DNA from 2 places in the Stenotrophomonas sp. GSD10 genome. Region 2 is predicted to be linked to the other one. Evidence: predicted binding sites of a transcription regulator. Region 2 holds the regulator's gene; the other holds the start of a gene.
The links. The regulator sigma-54, encoded in region 2, starts transcription at its own class of promoters, with help from an activator protein. The targets are predictions, from matches to a motif close to TGGCACGNGCNTTGC.
Positions count from the first base shown of each region.

Region 1: a site for sigma-54 is predicted at 3,560-3,574, ahead of fliE (flagellar hook-basal body complex protein FliE). Genes of this name have one in related genera too.

Region 1 covers NZ_JAOCMC010000002.1:1,790,805-1,797,946, reverse strand. Annotated here, with positions in the region: partial or broken gene rpoN (RNA polymerase factor sigma-54) at 1-685, shown strand, start outside; gene N4G47_RS08530 (response regulator) at 700-1,077, shown strand; gene N4G47_RS08525 (sigma-54 dependent transcriptional regulator) at 1,074-2,579, shown strand; gene N4G47_RS08520 (hypothetical protein) at 2,766-3,182, shown strand; gene fliE (flagellar hook-basal body complex protein FliE) at 3,623-3,988, shown strand; gene fliF (flagellar basal-body MS-ring/collar protein FliF) at 4,002-5,648, shown strand; gene fliG (flagellar motor switch protein FliG) at 5,656-6,642, shown strand; partial or broken gene N4G47_RS08500 (FliH/SctL family protein) at 6,639-7,142, shown strand, end outside.
Region 2 covers NZ_JAOCMC010000002.1:686,715-693,856, reverse strand. Annotated here, with positions in the region: gene lptC (LPS export ABC transporter periplasmic protein LptC) at 1-325, shown strand, start outside; gene lptA (lipopolysaccharide transport periplasmic protein LptA) at 427-945, shown strand; gene lptB (LPS export ABC transporter ATP-binding protein) at 945-1,664, shown strand; gene N4G47_RS03385 (RNA polymerase factor sigma-54) at 1,705-3,126, shown strand; gene hpf (ribosome hibernation-promoting factor, HPF/YfiA family) at 3,185-3,502, shown strand; gene N4G47_RS03375 (PTS sugar transporter subunit IIA) at 3,524-3,976, shown strand; gene hprK (HPr(Ser) kinase/phosphatase) at 3,973-4,923, shown strand; gene rapZ (RNase adapter RapZ) at 4,950-5,834, shown strand; gene N4G47_RS03360 (PTS sugar transporter subunit IIA) at 6,261-6,653, shown strand; gene N4G47_RS03355 (HPr family phosphocarrier protein) at 6,646-6,915, shown strand; gene ptsP (phosphoenolpyruvate--protein phosphotransferase) at 6,918-7,142, shown strand, end outside.

The sequences.
Region 1 (7,142 bases), 1.1 Mb from region 2:
CGCTGCAACCGCGCCCGGGCGACAGCCTGCTGCCCGAGCGCAACGCCGTGGTGGTACCGGACGTGGTCGCCTGGCATGCCGACAATCAATGGAAGGTGGCGCTGAACCCGGCCACCAGCCGCCGCGTCTCGATCAACAGCCAGTACGAACAGGCGCTGGCCGACAGCAGCGAGGCCGCCCCGGCGCTGCGCGAGATGCTGCAGGAAGCACGCTGGTTCAGCCGCGGCCTGTCGATGCGCTATGACACGCTGCTGCGCACCGCGCGGGTGATCGTCGAGCGCCAAGCCGCGTTCCTGGTGCGTGGCGAGGAAGCCATGGCGCCACTGACCCTGAAGGAAGTGGCCGAGGAGATCGGCATGCACGAGTCCACCGTCTCGCGCATCACCACCGGCAAGTTCCTGCAGACCCCGCGCGGCACCTTCGAACTGAAGCACTTCTTCGCCGTGCGCCTGGAAGGTGCCAGCGTCTCCGGCCAGGCGGTCAAGGCCATGGTCCGGCGCCTGATCGACGCCGAGCCGGCCGGCCGCCCGCTGGCCGATGAGGCCATCGCCGGCCTGCTGTCACGCCAGGGGTGAACATTGCACGCCGAACCGTCGCAAAATACCGAGAACAACTGGATATCGCCCCGGCCCGCGAACGGCGCCGGCTCAGCGCCAGGCAACCGCAGCTGGCCCGGGTGGGCTGAAAAGGATGTTGGACATGAACAAGCTCACGGTCCTGCTGGTCGATGACCACGAGGGCTTCATCAATGCGGCGATGCGTCATTTCCGCAAGATCGACTGGCTGCAGATCGTCGGCAGTGCCGGCAACGGCCTGGAAGCCATCGAACGTTCGGAGACGCTGCGCCCGCAGGTGGTGCTGATGGACCTGGCCATGCCGGAAATGGGCGGCCTGCAGGCCACCCGCCTGATCAAGTCGCAGGACGATGCCCCCTACATCGTGATCGCCAGCCACTTCGACGACGCCGAGCACCGCGAACACGCGCTGCGCGCCGGCGCCGACAATTTCGTCAGCAAGCTGTCCTACATCCAGGAAGTCATGCCGATCCTGGAAGGCCTCAGGGAGGATCGATCGTGAGCGAATCGCGCATCCTGGTGCTGGACAACGACGCCGTGCGCGCCGAGCGCACCGTTGCCCTGCTGGAATTCATGGACTTCAATCCGCGCTGGGTTTCCGACGCGGCAGACTTCGACCTGGGCCGGCAGCGCCAGAACGACTGGATGGCGGTGATCGTCGGCAGCCTGGACGACAGCGCCGCCAGCACGGCGCTGTACCACTGGCTGGGCGGCAGCAGCCTGCCGCCACCGGTGCTGCTGGCCGATGGTGATGCCGCTGCCTTCGCGCAGCTGCATGGCCTGCACGAAGCCAACATCTGGTCGCTGGAAACGCCACTGCGTCACGCGCAGATGGAAGCCCTGCTGCGCCGCGCCAGCCTCAAGCGCCTGGATGCCGAGCACCAGGCCGGTGCCGTGCAGGACCAGGGACCGACCGGCAATGGCCCGGCCGTTACCGAACTGCGCACCATGATCGAGCAGGTGGCCGCGTTCGATACCACCGTGCTCGTGCTGGGCGAATCGGGCACCGGCAAGGAAGTGGTCTCGCGTGCGATCCACCAGCGCTCGCCGCGTCGTGATGGCCCGTTCGTGGCGATCAACTGCGGTGCCATTCCGGCCGACCTGCTGGAAAGCGAACTGTTCGGCCACGAGAAGGGCGCTTTCACCGGCGCACTGACCGCGCGCAAAGGCCGTTTCGAAATGGCCGAGGGCGGCACCCTGCTGCTGGATGAAATCGGCGACATGAGCCTGCCGATGCAGGTCAAGCTGCTGCGCGTGCTGCAGGAACGCAGCTTCGAGCGGGTGGGCGGCAACCAGACCATCCGCTGCAATGTGCGCGTGGTCGCCGCGACCCATCGCGACCTGGAAACCCGCATTGCCGAGGGCAAGTTCCGCGAGGATCTGTTCTACCGCCTGAACGTGTTCCCCATCGACGTGCCGGCCCTGCGCGAACGCCGCGAGGACCTGCCCGCGCTGGTGGAAACCATCGCCGCGCAGCTGGCCCGCACCGGCCGTGGCGAAGTGCGCTTCACCGCGGAGGCCCTGCAGGCCCTGGCCGGCTACGAATGGCCGGGCAACGTGCGCGAACTGACCAACCTGGTCGAGCGCCTGGCGGTGCTGCATCCGGGCGGTTCGGTGCGCGTGCAGGACCTGCCGGCCCGCTACCGTGGCGATACCGCACTGGCTGTCGCCCCGGTTGCGGCTCCGGCGCCGCCGGTGGCCAGTGAAGAACGCCTGGACCTGCGCAGCTTCTCGTTCCACACCCCGGGCAGTGGCAACCAACCGGCGCTGGAACACGGCATCGCGGTCAATCGCGCCGCCGCACCGGCGGCATTGCCCGATGACGGCCTGGACCTGCGCAACCACATGGCCAACATCGAACTGGGCCTGATCAACGAAGCACTGGAACGCACCCAGGGCGTCGTCGCCCACGCCGCCCAGCTGCTTGGCCTGCGCCGCACCACCCTGGTGGAAAAGCTGCGCAAGTACGGCATCGAACGCGAGCAGGCCGAACTGGCCAGCTGAACTGCGTCACCCGCATGAAGGGGGCACGAACGCCTGGGCTTGCCCGGGCGTTGGTGTTTCCAGAACCCGGGGTCAGATCCCTTTCCTGCCGAAAGGGATCTGACCCCGATGCATTTGCACGTTTTCCTAAAGACAACGCAGCTGCGATGCGGAGCATGGCAGGAACACTCCTAAGGAGGTTCCATCGTGCAACGCCTTACCCTGCTCACCGCCCTGCTCTGCCCGACCCTGGCTGCCGCCGCCAACTGCACCCTGCCCGCCACGCTGGACCAGCGCCAGTTCACCAACCTCAGCGACCCGCTGTATGCGCCCGACAACCCCAACGCCGGGCGCATGGTGCAGGTCAGCTTCGCCGGCAGCCAGTACGTGCTGGAAATCCTCGGCACCGACCTGCGCATCGGCGGCAGCTACCGCTATCAGCGCCTGGCGCCGCATATCGCGGAAATCCAGATGACCGAGGCCCACCCGGGCGGCCCCGCCCACTACACCCTGCTGCTGACCTGCCTGAGCGATCGCCAGGGCCGTTTCATCTACACCCAGCACGACGGCCCCATCGCACCGCGCCAGCGCCAGAATTCCGGCCGCTGGACCCTGCAGCCGTAGGCCAGAAAACCGACGCCGGTTAAATGGCGCCACGACCGGGGTCAGAGCCCGCTGCGTTGCAACGGGATCTGACCCCATCCGATTAGTGCCGACCAACGGTCGGCACCCACCATCAGCAGCAGGTTCCAACAGATCGCGGCCAACTGTCGAAGGCGGGGTGGGTCCGGTTGCGGGAGCGTGAGCGCCATGGATGGCGCGACCGAGCCCCAGGGACGGATTTACGGCGTCCCCCGCAACCGGACCCACCCCGCCATCCCACGGAAAGCCCAGCTGTTGCTGTTGAGGTTGCCGGCCAGCGGCCGGCACTACCGCGGGAGCAGGGTGCAACCCCGCAAAACACACCCCCACCCTCACTTCACTGAATCGAAAACCGGTTTCGGCACGGCACTTGCACCTGCTCCAGCAGACAACCCCATCCCCTGTTTCTGGAACCGTTGCAGATGTCCCACTCCGTCACGTCGATCCTTTCGCAGATCCGCTCCTATCAGACCCAGATGGGACAGCCGGCACTCAACCCGCTGGCCGAAGCGCCGCGCAGCAATGCCCTGCCGGGAGCGGTCCTGGATGCCCCGCAGGCGCAGCCGGCCAGCTTCACCGAGACCCTGCGCGGTGCGATCGCCGGCGTCAACGATGCGCAGCAGAAATCCGGCGCGCTGGCCAAGGCCTTCGAACTGGGCGACCCCAGCGCCGACCTGGCCAAGGTGATGGTCGCCTCGCAGCAGTCCCAGATCGCCTTCCGCGCCACCGTGGAAGTCCGCAACCGTCTCGTCCAGGCCTACCAGGACGTGATGAACATGCCGCTGTAAGGAACGTTGACGCATGGCACTGACGCTTTCCAAGGACAGCCTGAACGCCGAGAAGGCCGGGCAATGGTTCGACCGCCTGCAGAGCCTTCAGATCACCCGTCGGCTCGGCCTGATGGCAATGATCGCCGTGGCGGTGGCGGCGGGCCTGGCCGTGTTCTTCTGGTCGCAGAAGCCGGGCATGGTGCCGCTCTACACCGGCCTGGACCAGAAGGCCACCGCTGAAGCCACCGACCTGCTGCGCGCCGCGCAGATTCCGTTCGCCCTCGATCCGGCCACCGGTGGCATCACCGTGCCGGAAAAGAACCTGCACGATGCCCGCCTGAAGCTGGCCGGCTCCGGCCTGACCGACAGCGGCAAGCTGGGCTTCGAGCTGATGGAACGCGATCCCGGCTTCGGCGTCAGCCAGTTCGTGGAAAGCGCTCGCTACCAGCACGCGCTGGAAACCGAGCTGTCGCGCACCATCAACACGCTGCGCCCGGTGCGCGACTCACGCGTGCACCTGGCCATTCCCAAGCCCAGCGCCTTCACCCGCCAGCGCGACGTGGCCAGTGCCTCGGTCACCCTGGAACTGCGTGGCGGCCAGCAGCTGGAACGCAGCCAGGTGGACGCCATCGTGCACATGGTGGCAGCCAGCATTCCCGACCTGGCGCCCGAACGCGTGACGGTGGTCGACCAGAGCGGGCGCATGCTCAGCGTCAGCGATCCGAACAGCGAAGCGGCCGTCAACGCCGCACAGTTCGAGCAGGTGCGCCGCCAGGAAACCTCGTTCAACCAGCGCATCCGCGAACTGCTGGAACCGATGACCGGCCCCGGCCGCGTCAATCCGGAAGTGAGCGTGGACATGGACTTCTCGGTGACCGAGGAAGCCCGCGAACTCTACAACGGTGAACCGCAGAAGCTGCGCAGCGAGCAGATGAGCGAGAACACCACCAGCACCCCGGGCCCGCAGGGCGTGCCGGGCGCGACCAGCAACAGCCCGCCGGGCCAGCAGGCCGCCCCCGCCACCGCGCAGGCGCCGACCGAAAGCAGCAAGAACGCCACCCGCAACTACGAGCTGGACCGCACCCTGCAGCACACCCGGCAGCCGGCCGGGCGCATCAAGCGTGTCTCGGTGGCGGTGCTGGTGGACAACGTGCCGCGTGCCGGTGCCAACGGCAAGGTCAGCCCGCAGCCGCTGTCGGCCGCCGAACTGACCCGCGTTGAGGCCCTGGTCAAGCAGGCGGTCGGTTTCAACGCCGAGCGCGGCGACACCGTGTCGGTGATGAACGCCCCGTTCGTGCGCGACACCACCCCGGTCGAAGGCCCGGCCTGGTGGGAGCTGCCCTGGGTGCACGATGCCGGGCGCATGCTGCTGGGCGCCGTGGTGGTACTGGCGCTGCTGTTCGGCGTACTGCGCCCGGCGCTGCGTGCGATCACCGGCCAGGGCAAGAAGAACGAGAACCAGGCACTGGAGCCGCACACCGCGGACGTGCAGCTGGTGGACGACGATGGCCTCCCGCTGCCGGCACTGGGCGCGGACCGGGCCAGCCTGGGAGGGCCGGATGCACTGGCCCTGCCGGTGGATTCTTACGAGGAACGACTGCGGATGGCGCGTGAAGCCGTGAAGACCGACTCCAAGCGTGTGGCCCAGGTGGTCAAGGGTTGGGTGGCCAATGACTGAGCCGCAATTGACCGGCGTGCAGCGCGCCGCCGTGCTGCTGCTGTCCCTGGGTGAGCTGGACGCAGCCGAAGTGCTGCGCCACATGGAGCCCAAGGAAGTGCAGAAGATCGGCATCGCCATGGCCACCATGACCGACATCACCCGCGAGCAGGTGGAGCGGGTGATGGACCAGTTCGGCCAGGAACTGGGCTCGAAGACCTCGCTGGGCGTGGGCTCGGATGACTACATCCGCAACATGCTGGTGCAGGCGCTGGGCAGCGAAAAGGCCGGCAACCTGATCGACCGCATCCTGCTCGGCCGCAACACCACCGGCCTGGACGCGCTGAAGTGGATGGACCCGCGTGCGGTGGCCGACTTGGTGCGCAACGAGCACCCGCAGATCATCGCCATCGTGATGGCGCACCTGGAGACCGACCAGGCCGCCGATGCGCTGAAGCTGCTGCCCGACCGCACCCGCGTGGACGTGCTGCTGCGCATCGCCACCCTCGACGGCATTCCGCCGAACGCACTCAATGAGCTCAACGAGATCATGGAGCGCCAGTTCGCCGGCAACCAGAACCTGAAGTCGTCCAACATCGGCGGCGTGCAGTGTGCGGCCAACATCCTCAACTTCATGGACAGCGGCCAGGACCAGGCGATCCTGGGCGAGATCGCGCGCATCGATGCGCCGCTCAGTGGCCGCATCCAGGACCTGATGTTCGTGTTCGACGATCTGGTCGACCTGGACGACCGCGAGATGCAGCTGGTGCTGCGCGAGGTGAGCGGCGAGCGGCTGGGCCTGGCCCTGCGTGGTGCCGACATCAAGGTGCGCGACAAGATCACCCGCAACATGTCCCAGCGCGCGGCCGAGATCCTGCTGGAGGACATGGAAGCCCGTGGCCCGGTGCGCCTGTCCGACGTGGAAGGCGCGCAGCGCGAGATCCTGGCCATCGTCAAGCGCATGGCCGATGAAGGCACCGTCACCATCGGTGGCAGTGCGGAGGCCATGCTGTGAGCAACGTCGTGCGCTGGCTTGCCCCGGATCTGCTGGCCCGGCCCGAACAAGTGCTGGACCCGCAAGATGCTTTCGAGCTGACCGAACCGGACCCGGACCACACACCGGAGCCGCCGCTGCAGCTGCCCACGCTGGAGGAAATCCAGGCCATCCAGGACAGCGCCGAGAAGGAAGGCTTCGAGCACGGCCACGCCGAAGGCTATGGCCAGGGCCAGGCCGAGATCCGCCGGCTTGCCGCGCAGATCGAAGGCATCCTGGACAACTTCAGCCGCCCGCTGGTGCGCCTGGAGAACGAAGTGGTCGGCGCACTGGGCGAACTCGCGGTGCGCATCGCCGGTGCACTGGTCGGCCGCGCCTACGAGGCCGAGCCGGCGCTGCTGGCGCAACTGGTCAGTGAAGCCATCGATGCCGTCGGTGGCAGCAGCCGCGAAGTGGAAGTGCGGCTGCACCCGGACGATATCGCCGCCCTCGCCCCCTGCTCAGTCTGTCCTCGCAGCAGC
Region 2 (7,142 bases):
CCCGTTGTTCGAGATGCCCGACAAGGATGGCAAGCACTGGACCCTGCGCGCCGAAACCGGTTGGCTCAGCGCCAAGGGCGATGAAATGAAGCTGCGCGGCAACGTCGCCGGCGACAGCCCGGCCGGCCCGGGCGTGGTGCCCACCACCTTCCGCACCGACCACCTGGACGTGTTCCCCAAGGACAGCCGCGCCCGCACCGATGCCCTGGTCACCATGACCCGTCCGGGCATGGAACAGTCCGGTGTGGGTTTCGAGGTGGATTCGAAGAACAACACGTATCATTTCCTCAGCCAGTCCAAGGGCCGCTACACGCCCCGACGCTGATTCCGCCGCCCGCCTGCGACGTCTCCGGACCGGCGCAAGGCGGACAGCCCACCCACCCGCCCCCGGTCCGCCGGGAGGCCCCACCGGTAGAACGGACCCCGATGAAGATTCCCTTTGCAGCCGTACTCGCGCTCGGTCTTCTTGTGCCCAGCGCTGCCTTCGCCAAGTCCACCGACCGCAACGAAGACATGCACATCGATTCCGGCGCACAGTCGGGCATGCTCACCGGCGACGGCAAGACCGTGCTGTCGCAGGGCGTGATCATCACCCAGGGCACGCTGGACCTGCGCTCGTCCGAGGCCGAGATCTACCTCAAGGACGGCGAAGCGGTGCGTGTGGTGTTCACCGGCAAGCAGGCCAAGATGAAGCAGCAGCTCGATGACGGCACCTGGATGGACGCGCTGGCCGACCGCATCGACTACGACATCAAGACCGAGATCATCACCCTGACCGGCAACTACAAGGTCACCAGCGCGCGCGGCACCAATGCCGGCCAGCGCATGGTCTACAACACCCGCAGCGGCGAGATGAACTCCGGTGGCGACGGCAGCCGCGTGCGCACCGTTATCCCGCCCAAGAACAAGACGCCGGCGGCGGCGCCGGCCGGGAGCAAGAAGTAATGCTCGTCGCCCAGGGCCTGCGCAAGAAGTACAAGCAGCGCGAAGTCGTCAAGGACTTCGGGCTGACCCTCGATGCCGGCGAAGTGGTCGGCCTGCTGGGCCCCAACGGCGCCGGCAAGACCACCTGCTTCTACATGATCGTCGGCCTGGTCGCCGCCGATGCCGGCAGCATCGTGCTCGACGGCAAGGACATCACCGGCGACCCGATGTACACCCGCGCCAAGCAGGGCGTGGGCTACCTGCCGCAGGAGCCGTCGGTGTTCCGCAAGCTGACCGTGGCCGACAACATCCGCCTGGTGCTGGAACTGCGCGAAGACCTGGATTCGGCCGGCCGCGAGCGCGAATTGAACAGCCTGCTCGACGAGCTGCAGCTGGGCCACGTCGCCGACCAGCTCGGCGCCAGCCTGTCCGGTGGCGAGCGCCGCCGTTGCGAGATCGCCCGAGCCCTGGCCGCACAGCCGCGCCTGATCCTGCTCGATGAACCGTTCGCCGGTGTCGACCCGATCTCGGTCGGCGAAATCCAGCGCATCGTCACCCATCTCAAGCAGCGCGGCATCGGTGTGCTGATCACCGACCACAACGTGCGCGAGACCTTGGGAATCTGTGACCGCGCGTATATCCTCGCCGAGGGCAGCGTGCTCGCCCAGGGGTCGCCGGAGGCGATCCTGGACAACGCCGACGTACGTCGCGTTTACCTTGGGGATTCCTTCAAGCTGTGATCGCAGGCGCCGGGTCCCTTTCCTTCCGTTCGGCACTGGCATGAAGACTCGGCTGCAGACATCGTTGGGACAGCACCTGGTGCTCACGCCCCAGTTGCAGCAGGCGATCAAGCTGCTGCAGATGTCCACCACCGAGCTGGAGCTGGAGATCGCCCAAGCGGTGGAAAGCAATCCGCTGCTGGACTGGGCCGACGGCAGCGACGGCAACGCGGCCAACGAGGGCAGCGACGGCAGCGACAGCGAGGCCCCGGCCGAACGCAGCGACAGCGGCGACGACTGGGCGCCGGCCGAGCTGGACTGGAGTGCCGCCGGCAGCGGCGGCAGCTTCGATGACGATGACGACACCGGCAGCGCCGCCGAGCGCGTGGCCGAAACCGAAACCCTGGCCGACCATCTGCTGTGGCAGCTGCACCTGTCGCATCTGTCGGCGCGTGACCGCAGCATCGGCGCGGCGCTGATCGATGCACTGGACGACGATGGCTACCTGCGCGAGCCGCTGGCAACCATCGCCGAAACCCTGCTGCCGGCGATCCATGCCGACGAAGATGAGATCCTGGCGCTACTGCATCGCATCCAGCGTTTCGATCCGGTGGGCGTGGCCGCGCGTACGCTGGGCGAATGCCTGCAGCTGCAGCTGGAGGTGCTGGACGAGGACACGCCCGGCCTGGCGCTGGCGCGGCAGATTGCCGCAGGCCCGCTGGAACGACTGCCGCGCAGTGGCGTGTCCGGGCTTGCCCACGAACTGAAGCAGCCGCTGGCCGAGGTCGAGACCGCCGTGGCCCTGTTGCGCTCGCTGGACCCACGCCCGGGCACGCAGATCGCGCCGCTGTCGCAGGACACCTACGTGGTGCCGGACGTCGTGGTGTGGCGGCAGAACGGTGTCTGGCGCGCGGCACTGGCCGGGCATGCCGGGCCGAAGGTGGTGATCCACCGTGGCTATGAACAGTTGATCCGCCGCTGTGGCGACGCCGATGCAGGCTATCTGCGCGCCCAGCTGCAGGAAGCGCGCTGGCTGCTCAAGGGCCTGCAGCAGCGTGGCGAGACCCTGCTGCGGGTGGTGCGCAGCCTGATCCTGCAACAGGCCGGATTCCTCGAATTCGGCGAACAGGCGCTGCGCCCGCTGACCCTGCGCGAGATCGCCGCCGAACTGGGCCTGCACGAATCGACGGTGTCGCGCGCGATCGCCCGCAAGCATGTGCGCACCCCGCGCGGCACCCTGCCGCTGCGTGCCTTCTTCGCCTCGGGCATCGATACCGACGGCGGCGGCGAGGCCTCCAGCACCGCCATCCAGGCGATGATCCGGCGCCTGATCGACGATGAGAACCCGCGCAAGCCGCTTTCTGACGCCAAGCTGGCTGACCTGCTCAAATCGTCGGGAATTCCAGTAGCGCGGCGCACCGTGGCGAAGTATCGTGAAGCCATGAACATCTCCGCCTCGCACGAAAGGGTCAGAATCGCTTGACGCACCGCCGCGCCCGGCGGAGAGGTTCATTGGCACATCCGAACACAGGAGAAACCCGATGCGCATCGAAACGTTTGGCAAAGACGTCGAAGTCACCCCGGCCCTGCAGTCCTATGTAGAGGAGAAGCTGGCCCGGATCGGAAAACACTTCGACCAGCACTGCGAAGCGCGGGTGACCCTCAAGCTGCAGAAGACCGAGCACCACGTCGACGCCAGCCTCAACATTCCGGGGCAGACCCTGCACGCCGAGGCCGGCGGCCAGACCATGTATGCCGCGATCGACGTGCTTGCGGACAAGCTTGACCGCCTGGTGATCAAGCACAAGGAGAAAAAACAGCAGCACGCACCGCTGCCGGTGGGCGACAATGGCGGCTGATCGCCACCGTTTCCCGCAGACATGCCCCTGAATGACCTCCTGGCGGCCGTGCAGACCCAGCTCTGCACGGCCACCGACCGCGACAGCGTCCTGCAGGCCGCCGCCGGGTTGCTGGCCTGCCGCCAGGCCAACGCCGAACAGATCTACCTGAACCTGTGCCAGCGTGAAGCGCTGGGCAGCACGGCGATCGGTCACGGCATCGCCATCCCCCACGGCCGCGCGCCGACCCTGGACCGCCCACGCGGCGCCCTGCTGCGGTTGGCCACCCCGGTCGACTTCGGCGGCGACGAACCGGTCGACCTGGTATTTGCGATCGCCGTCCCCGCCCATTACACGCACCAGCACCTGATGCTGCTGTCCGAGCTGGCCGAACTGTTCTCCTCGCCGGCGATCCGCCAGGCCCTGCGTGACGCCGGCGACGCCCGGGCCCTGCGCCAGGCGCTGGACCTGCCCCCACCTGCGAGCGCCGCATGAATACCAGCATCACCGCACGCGAACTGTTCGAACAGCAGCGCGAGCGGCTCGGCCTGCGCTGGGCCGCCGGCCAGTCCGGAGAGAAGCGCGAGCTGGAGGCCGGCAACACGGTCTCGCGGCGCCCGTCGCTGGCCGGCTACCTCAATGCGATCTACCCCAACAAGGTGCAGATCCTGGGCACCGAGGAGCTGTCCTGGCTGGATGCGCTGGAACCGCGCCAGCGCTGGGAAACGATCGAGAAGATCATGCAGTCGCATCCGCTGGCGCTGGTACTGACCCGCAACCAGCCCTGTCCGGAAGACCTGCGCGCCGCCGCCGATGAATCCGGCACGCCGCTGTGGCTGTCACCCAAGCGCGGCCACGAGCTGCTCAACCATCTGTCCTACCACCTGGCGCGCACGCTGGCGCCGCGGGTGATCCTGCATGGCGTGTTCATGGAGATCTACTCCATCGGCGTGCTGATCACCGGTGAGGCCGGCTCGGGCAAGAGCGAGCTGGCGCTGGAGCTGCTCAGCCGTGGCCACCGGCTGGTGGCCGACGACGCCCCCGAGTTCACCCAGATCGCCCCCGACGTGCTCGATGGCACCTGCCCGGAGCTGCTGCAGGACCTGCTGGAAGTGCGCGGCCTGGGCGTGCTGAACGTGCGCGAGATGTTCGGCGACACGGCTGTAAAGAAGAACAAGTATCTTCGGCTGATCGTCCACCTGACCAAGCCGATGACCGAACCCACGCCGCATGGCTACGAGCGCCTGACCGGCGATTCGGGCACCCGCCATGTGCTGGACCTGGACGTGCCGCTGATCACCCTGCCGGTGATGCCGGGCCGCAACCTGGCCGTGCTGACCGAGGCGGCCACCCGCCTGCATATCCTGCGTACCAAGGGCATCGACCCTGCGGCGATGTTCATCGCCCGCCACAGCAACCTGCTGGAACGGCGAACGCCCTGACCCCCTGCCCTGCCAAGAGCCTGTCCATGAGCACCGTCACTCCCACCGCCCCGACCCTGATCATCGTCAGCGGCCTGTCCGGCTCGGGTAAATCCGTCGCCCTGAAGACCTTCGAGGACCAGGACTACTACTGCTCGGACAACCTGCCGATCCACCTGCTGCCGGACTTCGTGCGCAGCCTGCTGGACAACCACGACGGCCGCGCGCCGCGCCGCTTGGCGGTGGGTATCGACGTGCGCGGCCAGGCCGACCTGAGCCAGCTGGGCGACTGGCGGCAGCTGGCCACCGACGCCGGCGTTGAAGTGAAGGTGCTGTTCTTCGAGGCCAGCGACGAGACCGTGCTCAAGCGCTATGCCGACACCCGCCGCCGGCATCCACTGAGCCAGCTCGGTCTTTCCCTGCCCGAGGCGATCGCCCGCGAACGCGAACTGACCGCGCCGCTGCGGCGCGAAGCCGACGCGGTGATCGATACCAGCAGCCTCAATGTGCATCAGCTGCGCCGTCGCATCATCACCGAGTTCGCGATGGGCCATGCCACCAGCCTGTCGCTGTTGTTCGAATCGTTTGCCTACAAGCGTGGCGTGCCGGCCGAAGCAGACTTCGTGTTCGACGCACGGGTGCTGCCCAACCCGCACTGGGATCCCGACCTGCGCGCGCTCAGCGGCCGCGAACCCGGCGTGCGCGACTACCTGGAGGCGCAGCCGGATGTGCAGCGCTATCTGGCCCAGCTGATGGACTTTCTCGATACCTGGCTGCCGAAGCTGGGCGACGGCACCCGCAGCTACGTGACCGTGGCCTTCGGCTGCACCGGTGGCAAGCACCGCTCGGTATTCCTGGCCGAGCGCATGGCGCGGCATGCGCGCGAGATGGGCTGGGAAGACGTGGCGACCTACCACCGCGAACAGGATTGAGGGCGTCGGCCGGGCTGCGCCCGGCACCGACCGGTCGTGCCGGTCGCTGGCCGGCAACAGCATCTGCAAAAGCAAAAGCAGAAGCGGCATTCCGTGGGATGGCGGGGCGGGTCCGGTTACGGGGGACGCAGTAAACCCATCCATGGGGGCTTGGCCGCGGCATCCATGCCGCGGACACCCCGCAACCGGACCCACCCCGCCTCTGACAGACTCCGTGTGCTGTTGGTGCGTGTCGACCGCTGTTGGTGGGTGTCGACCTTGGTCGACACTGCAGACCCACGCCATGCGTGGAGGGATCGGAACCCGTGGCGGGTCAGAGCCCTTTTCCGTGGAAAAGGGATCCGACCCCGGCATCGCTGAATACGGGACACAGTGCCCCTCGCCTGCTGCTATCGCCGATTCACCTTGACCTGTTAACGTGCAGTAATGACCTGTGGCATTCTCCTCGTAACACACCCTGGGGTCGGGACCGCCCTGCTTGATGTGGCGACCCGGCTCCTGCGGCAATTGCCGCTGAAGACCGAAGCTTTCGAAGTACCGTTCGACGCAGACCTGGACGCCCTGCTCCCGCTCGCCTCGGCCGCCCTGCGGCGGGTCGATGGTGGTGCAGGCGTGCTGATCCTGACCGACCTGTACGGTGCCAGCCCCGCCAATCTTGCCGGGCAGCTGGCCCGGCTGGGGACCCCGGTTCGCCGGGTGTCGGCGCTGAGCCTGCCGATGTTGCTGCGGGTGATGAATTATCCGGAACAGGGACTGGATCAACTGCCCGCCACAGCCGCGGCGGGTACCCGTAATGGAGCGATAGTCGACGATGCTTGAACGAGAACTCACCGTGAGCAACCGCCTGGGCCTGCATGCCCGGGCCACCGCCAAGCTGGTGCAGACCCTGGCGCCTTTCCGCTGCAACGTGACCATGGCCGCCAAGGGCCGTGAGATCAACGCCAAGAGCATCATGGGCGTGATGCTGCTGGCCGCCGGCCAGGGCACGCCGGTCACCGTGCGCATCACCGGCGAGGACGAGTCGGCCGCGATGGATGCGGTGGTGGACCTGTTCGAACGCCGCTTCGACGAGGACAGCTGAGCGTGCCACGCGCGCGCGCCGGCCAGCCTTCTTCCGGCCTGCGGCCGGTGCAGCTGCTGGCCGGCCACGGCGCCGCACGCGGCACGGCGATGGGCCGCGCCCGGGTGCGCCTGCCGCATGCGCTGGAGGTAGCCGAACAACGGGTGGCGCCCAGCCAGGTGGAGGCCGAACTGGCCCGCCTGCACCACGCAGTGGCCGCCGCGCGTACCGAAATGCACGAGCTGCGC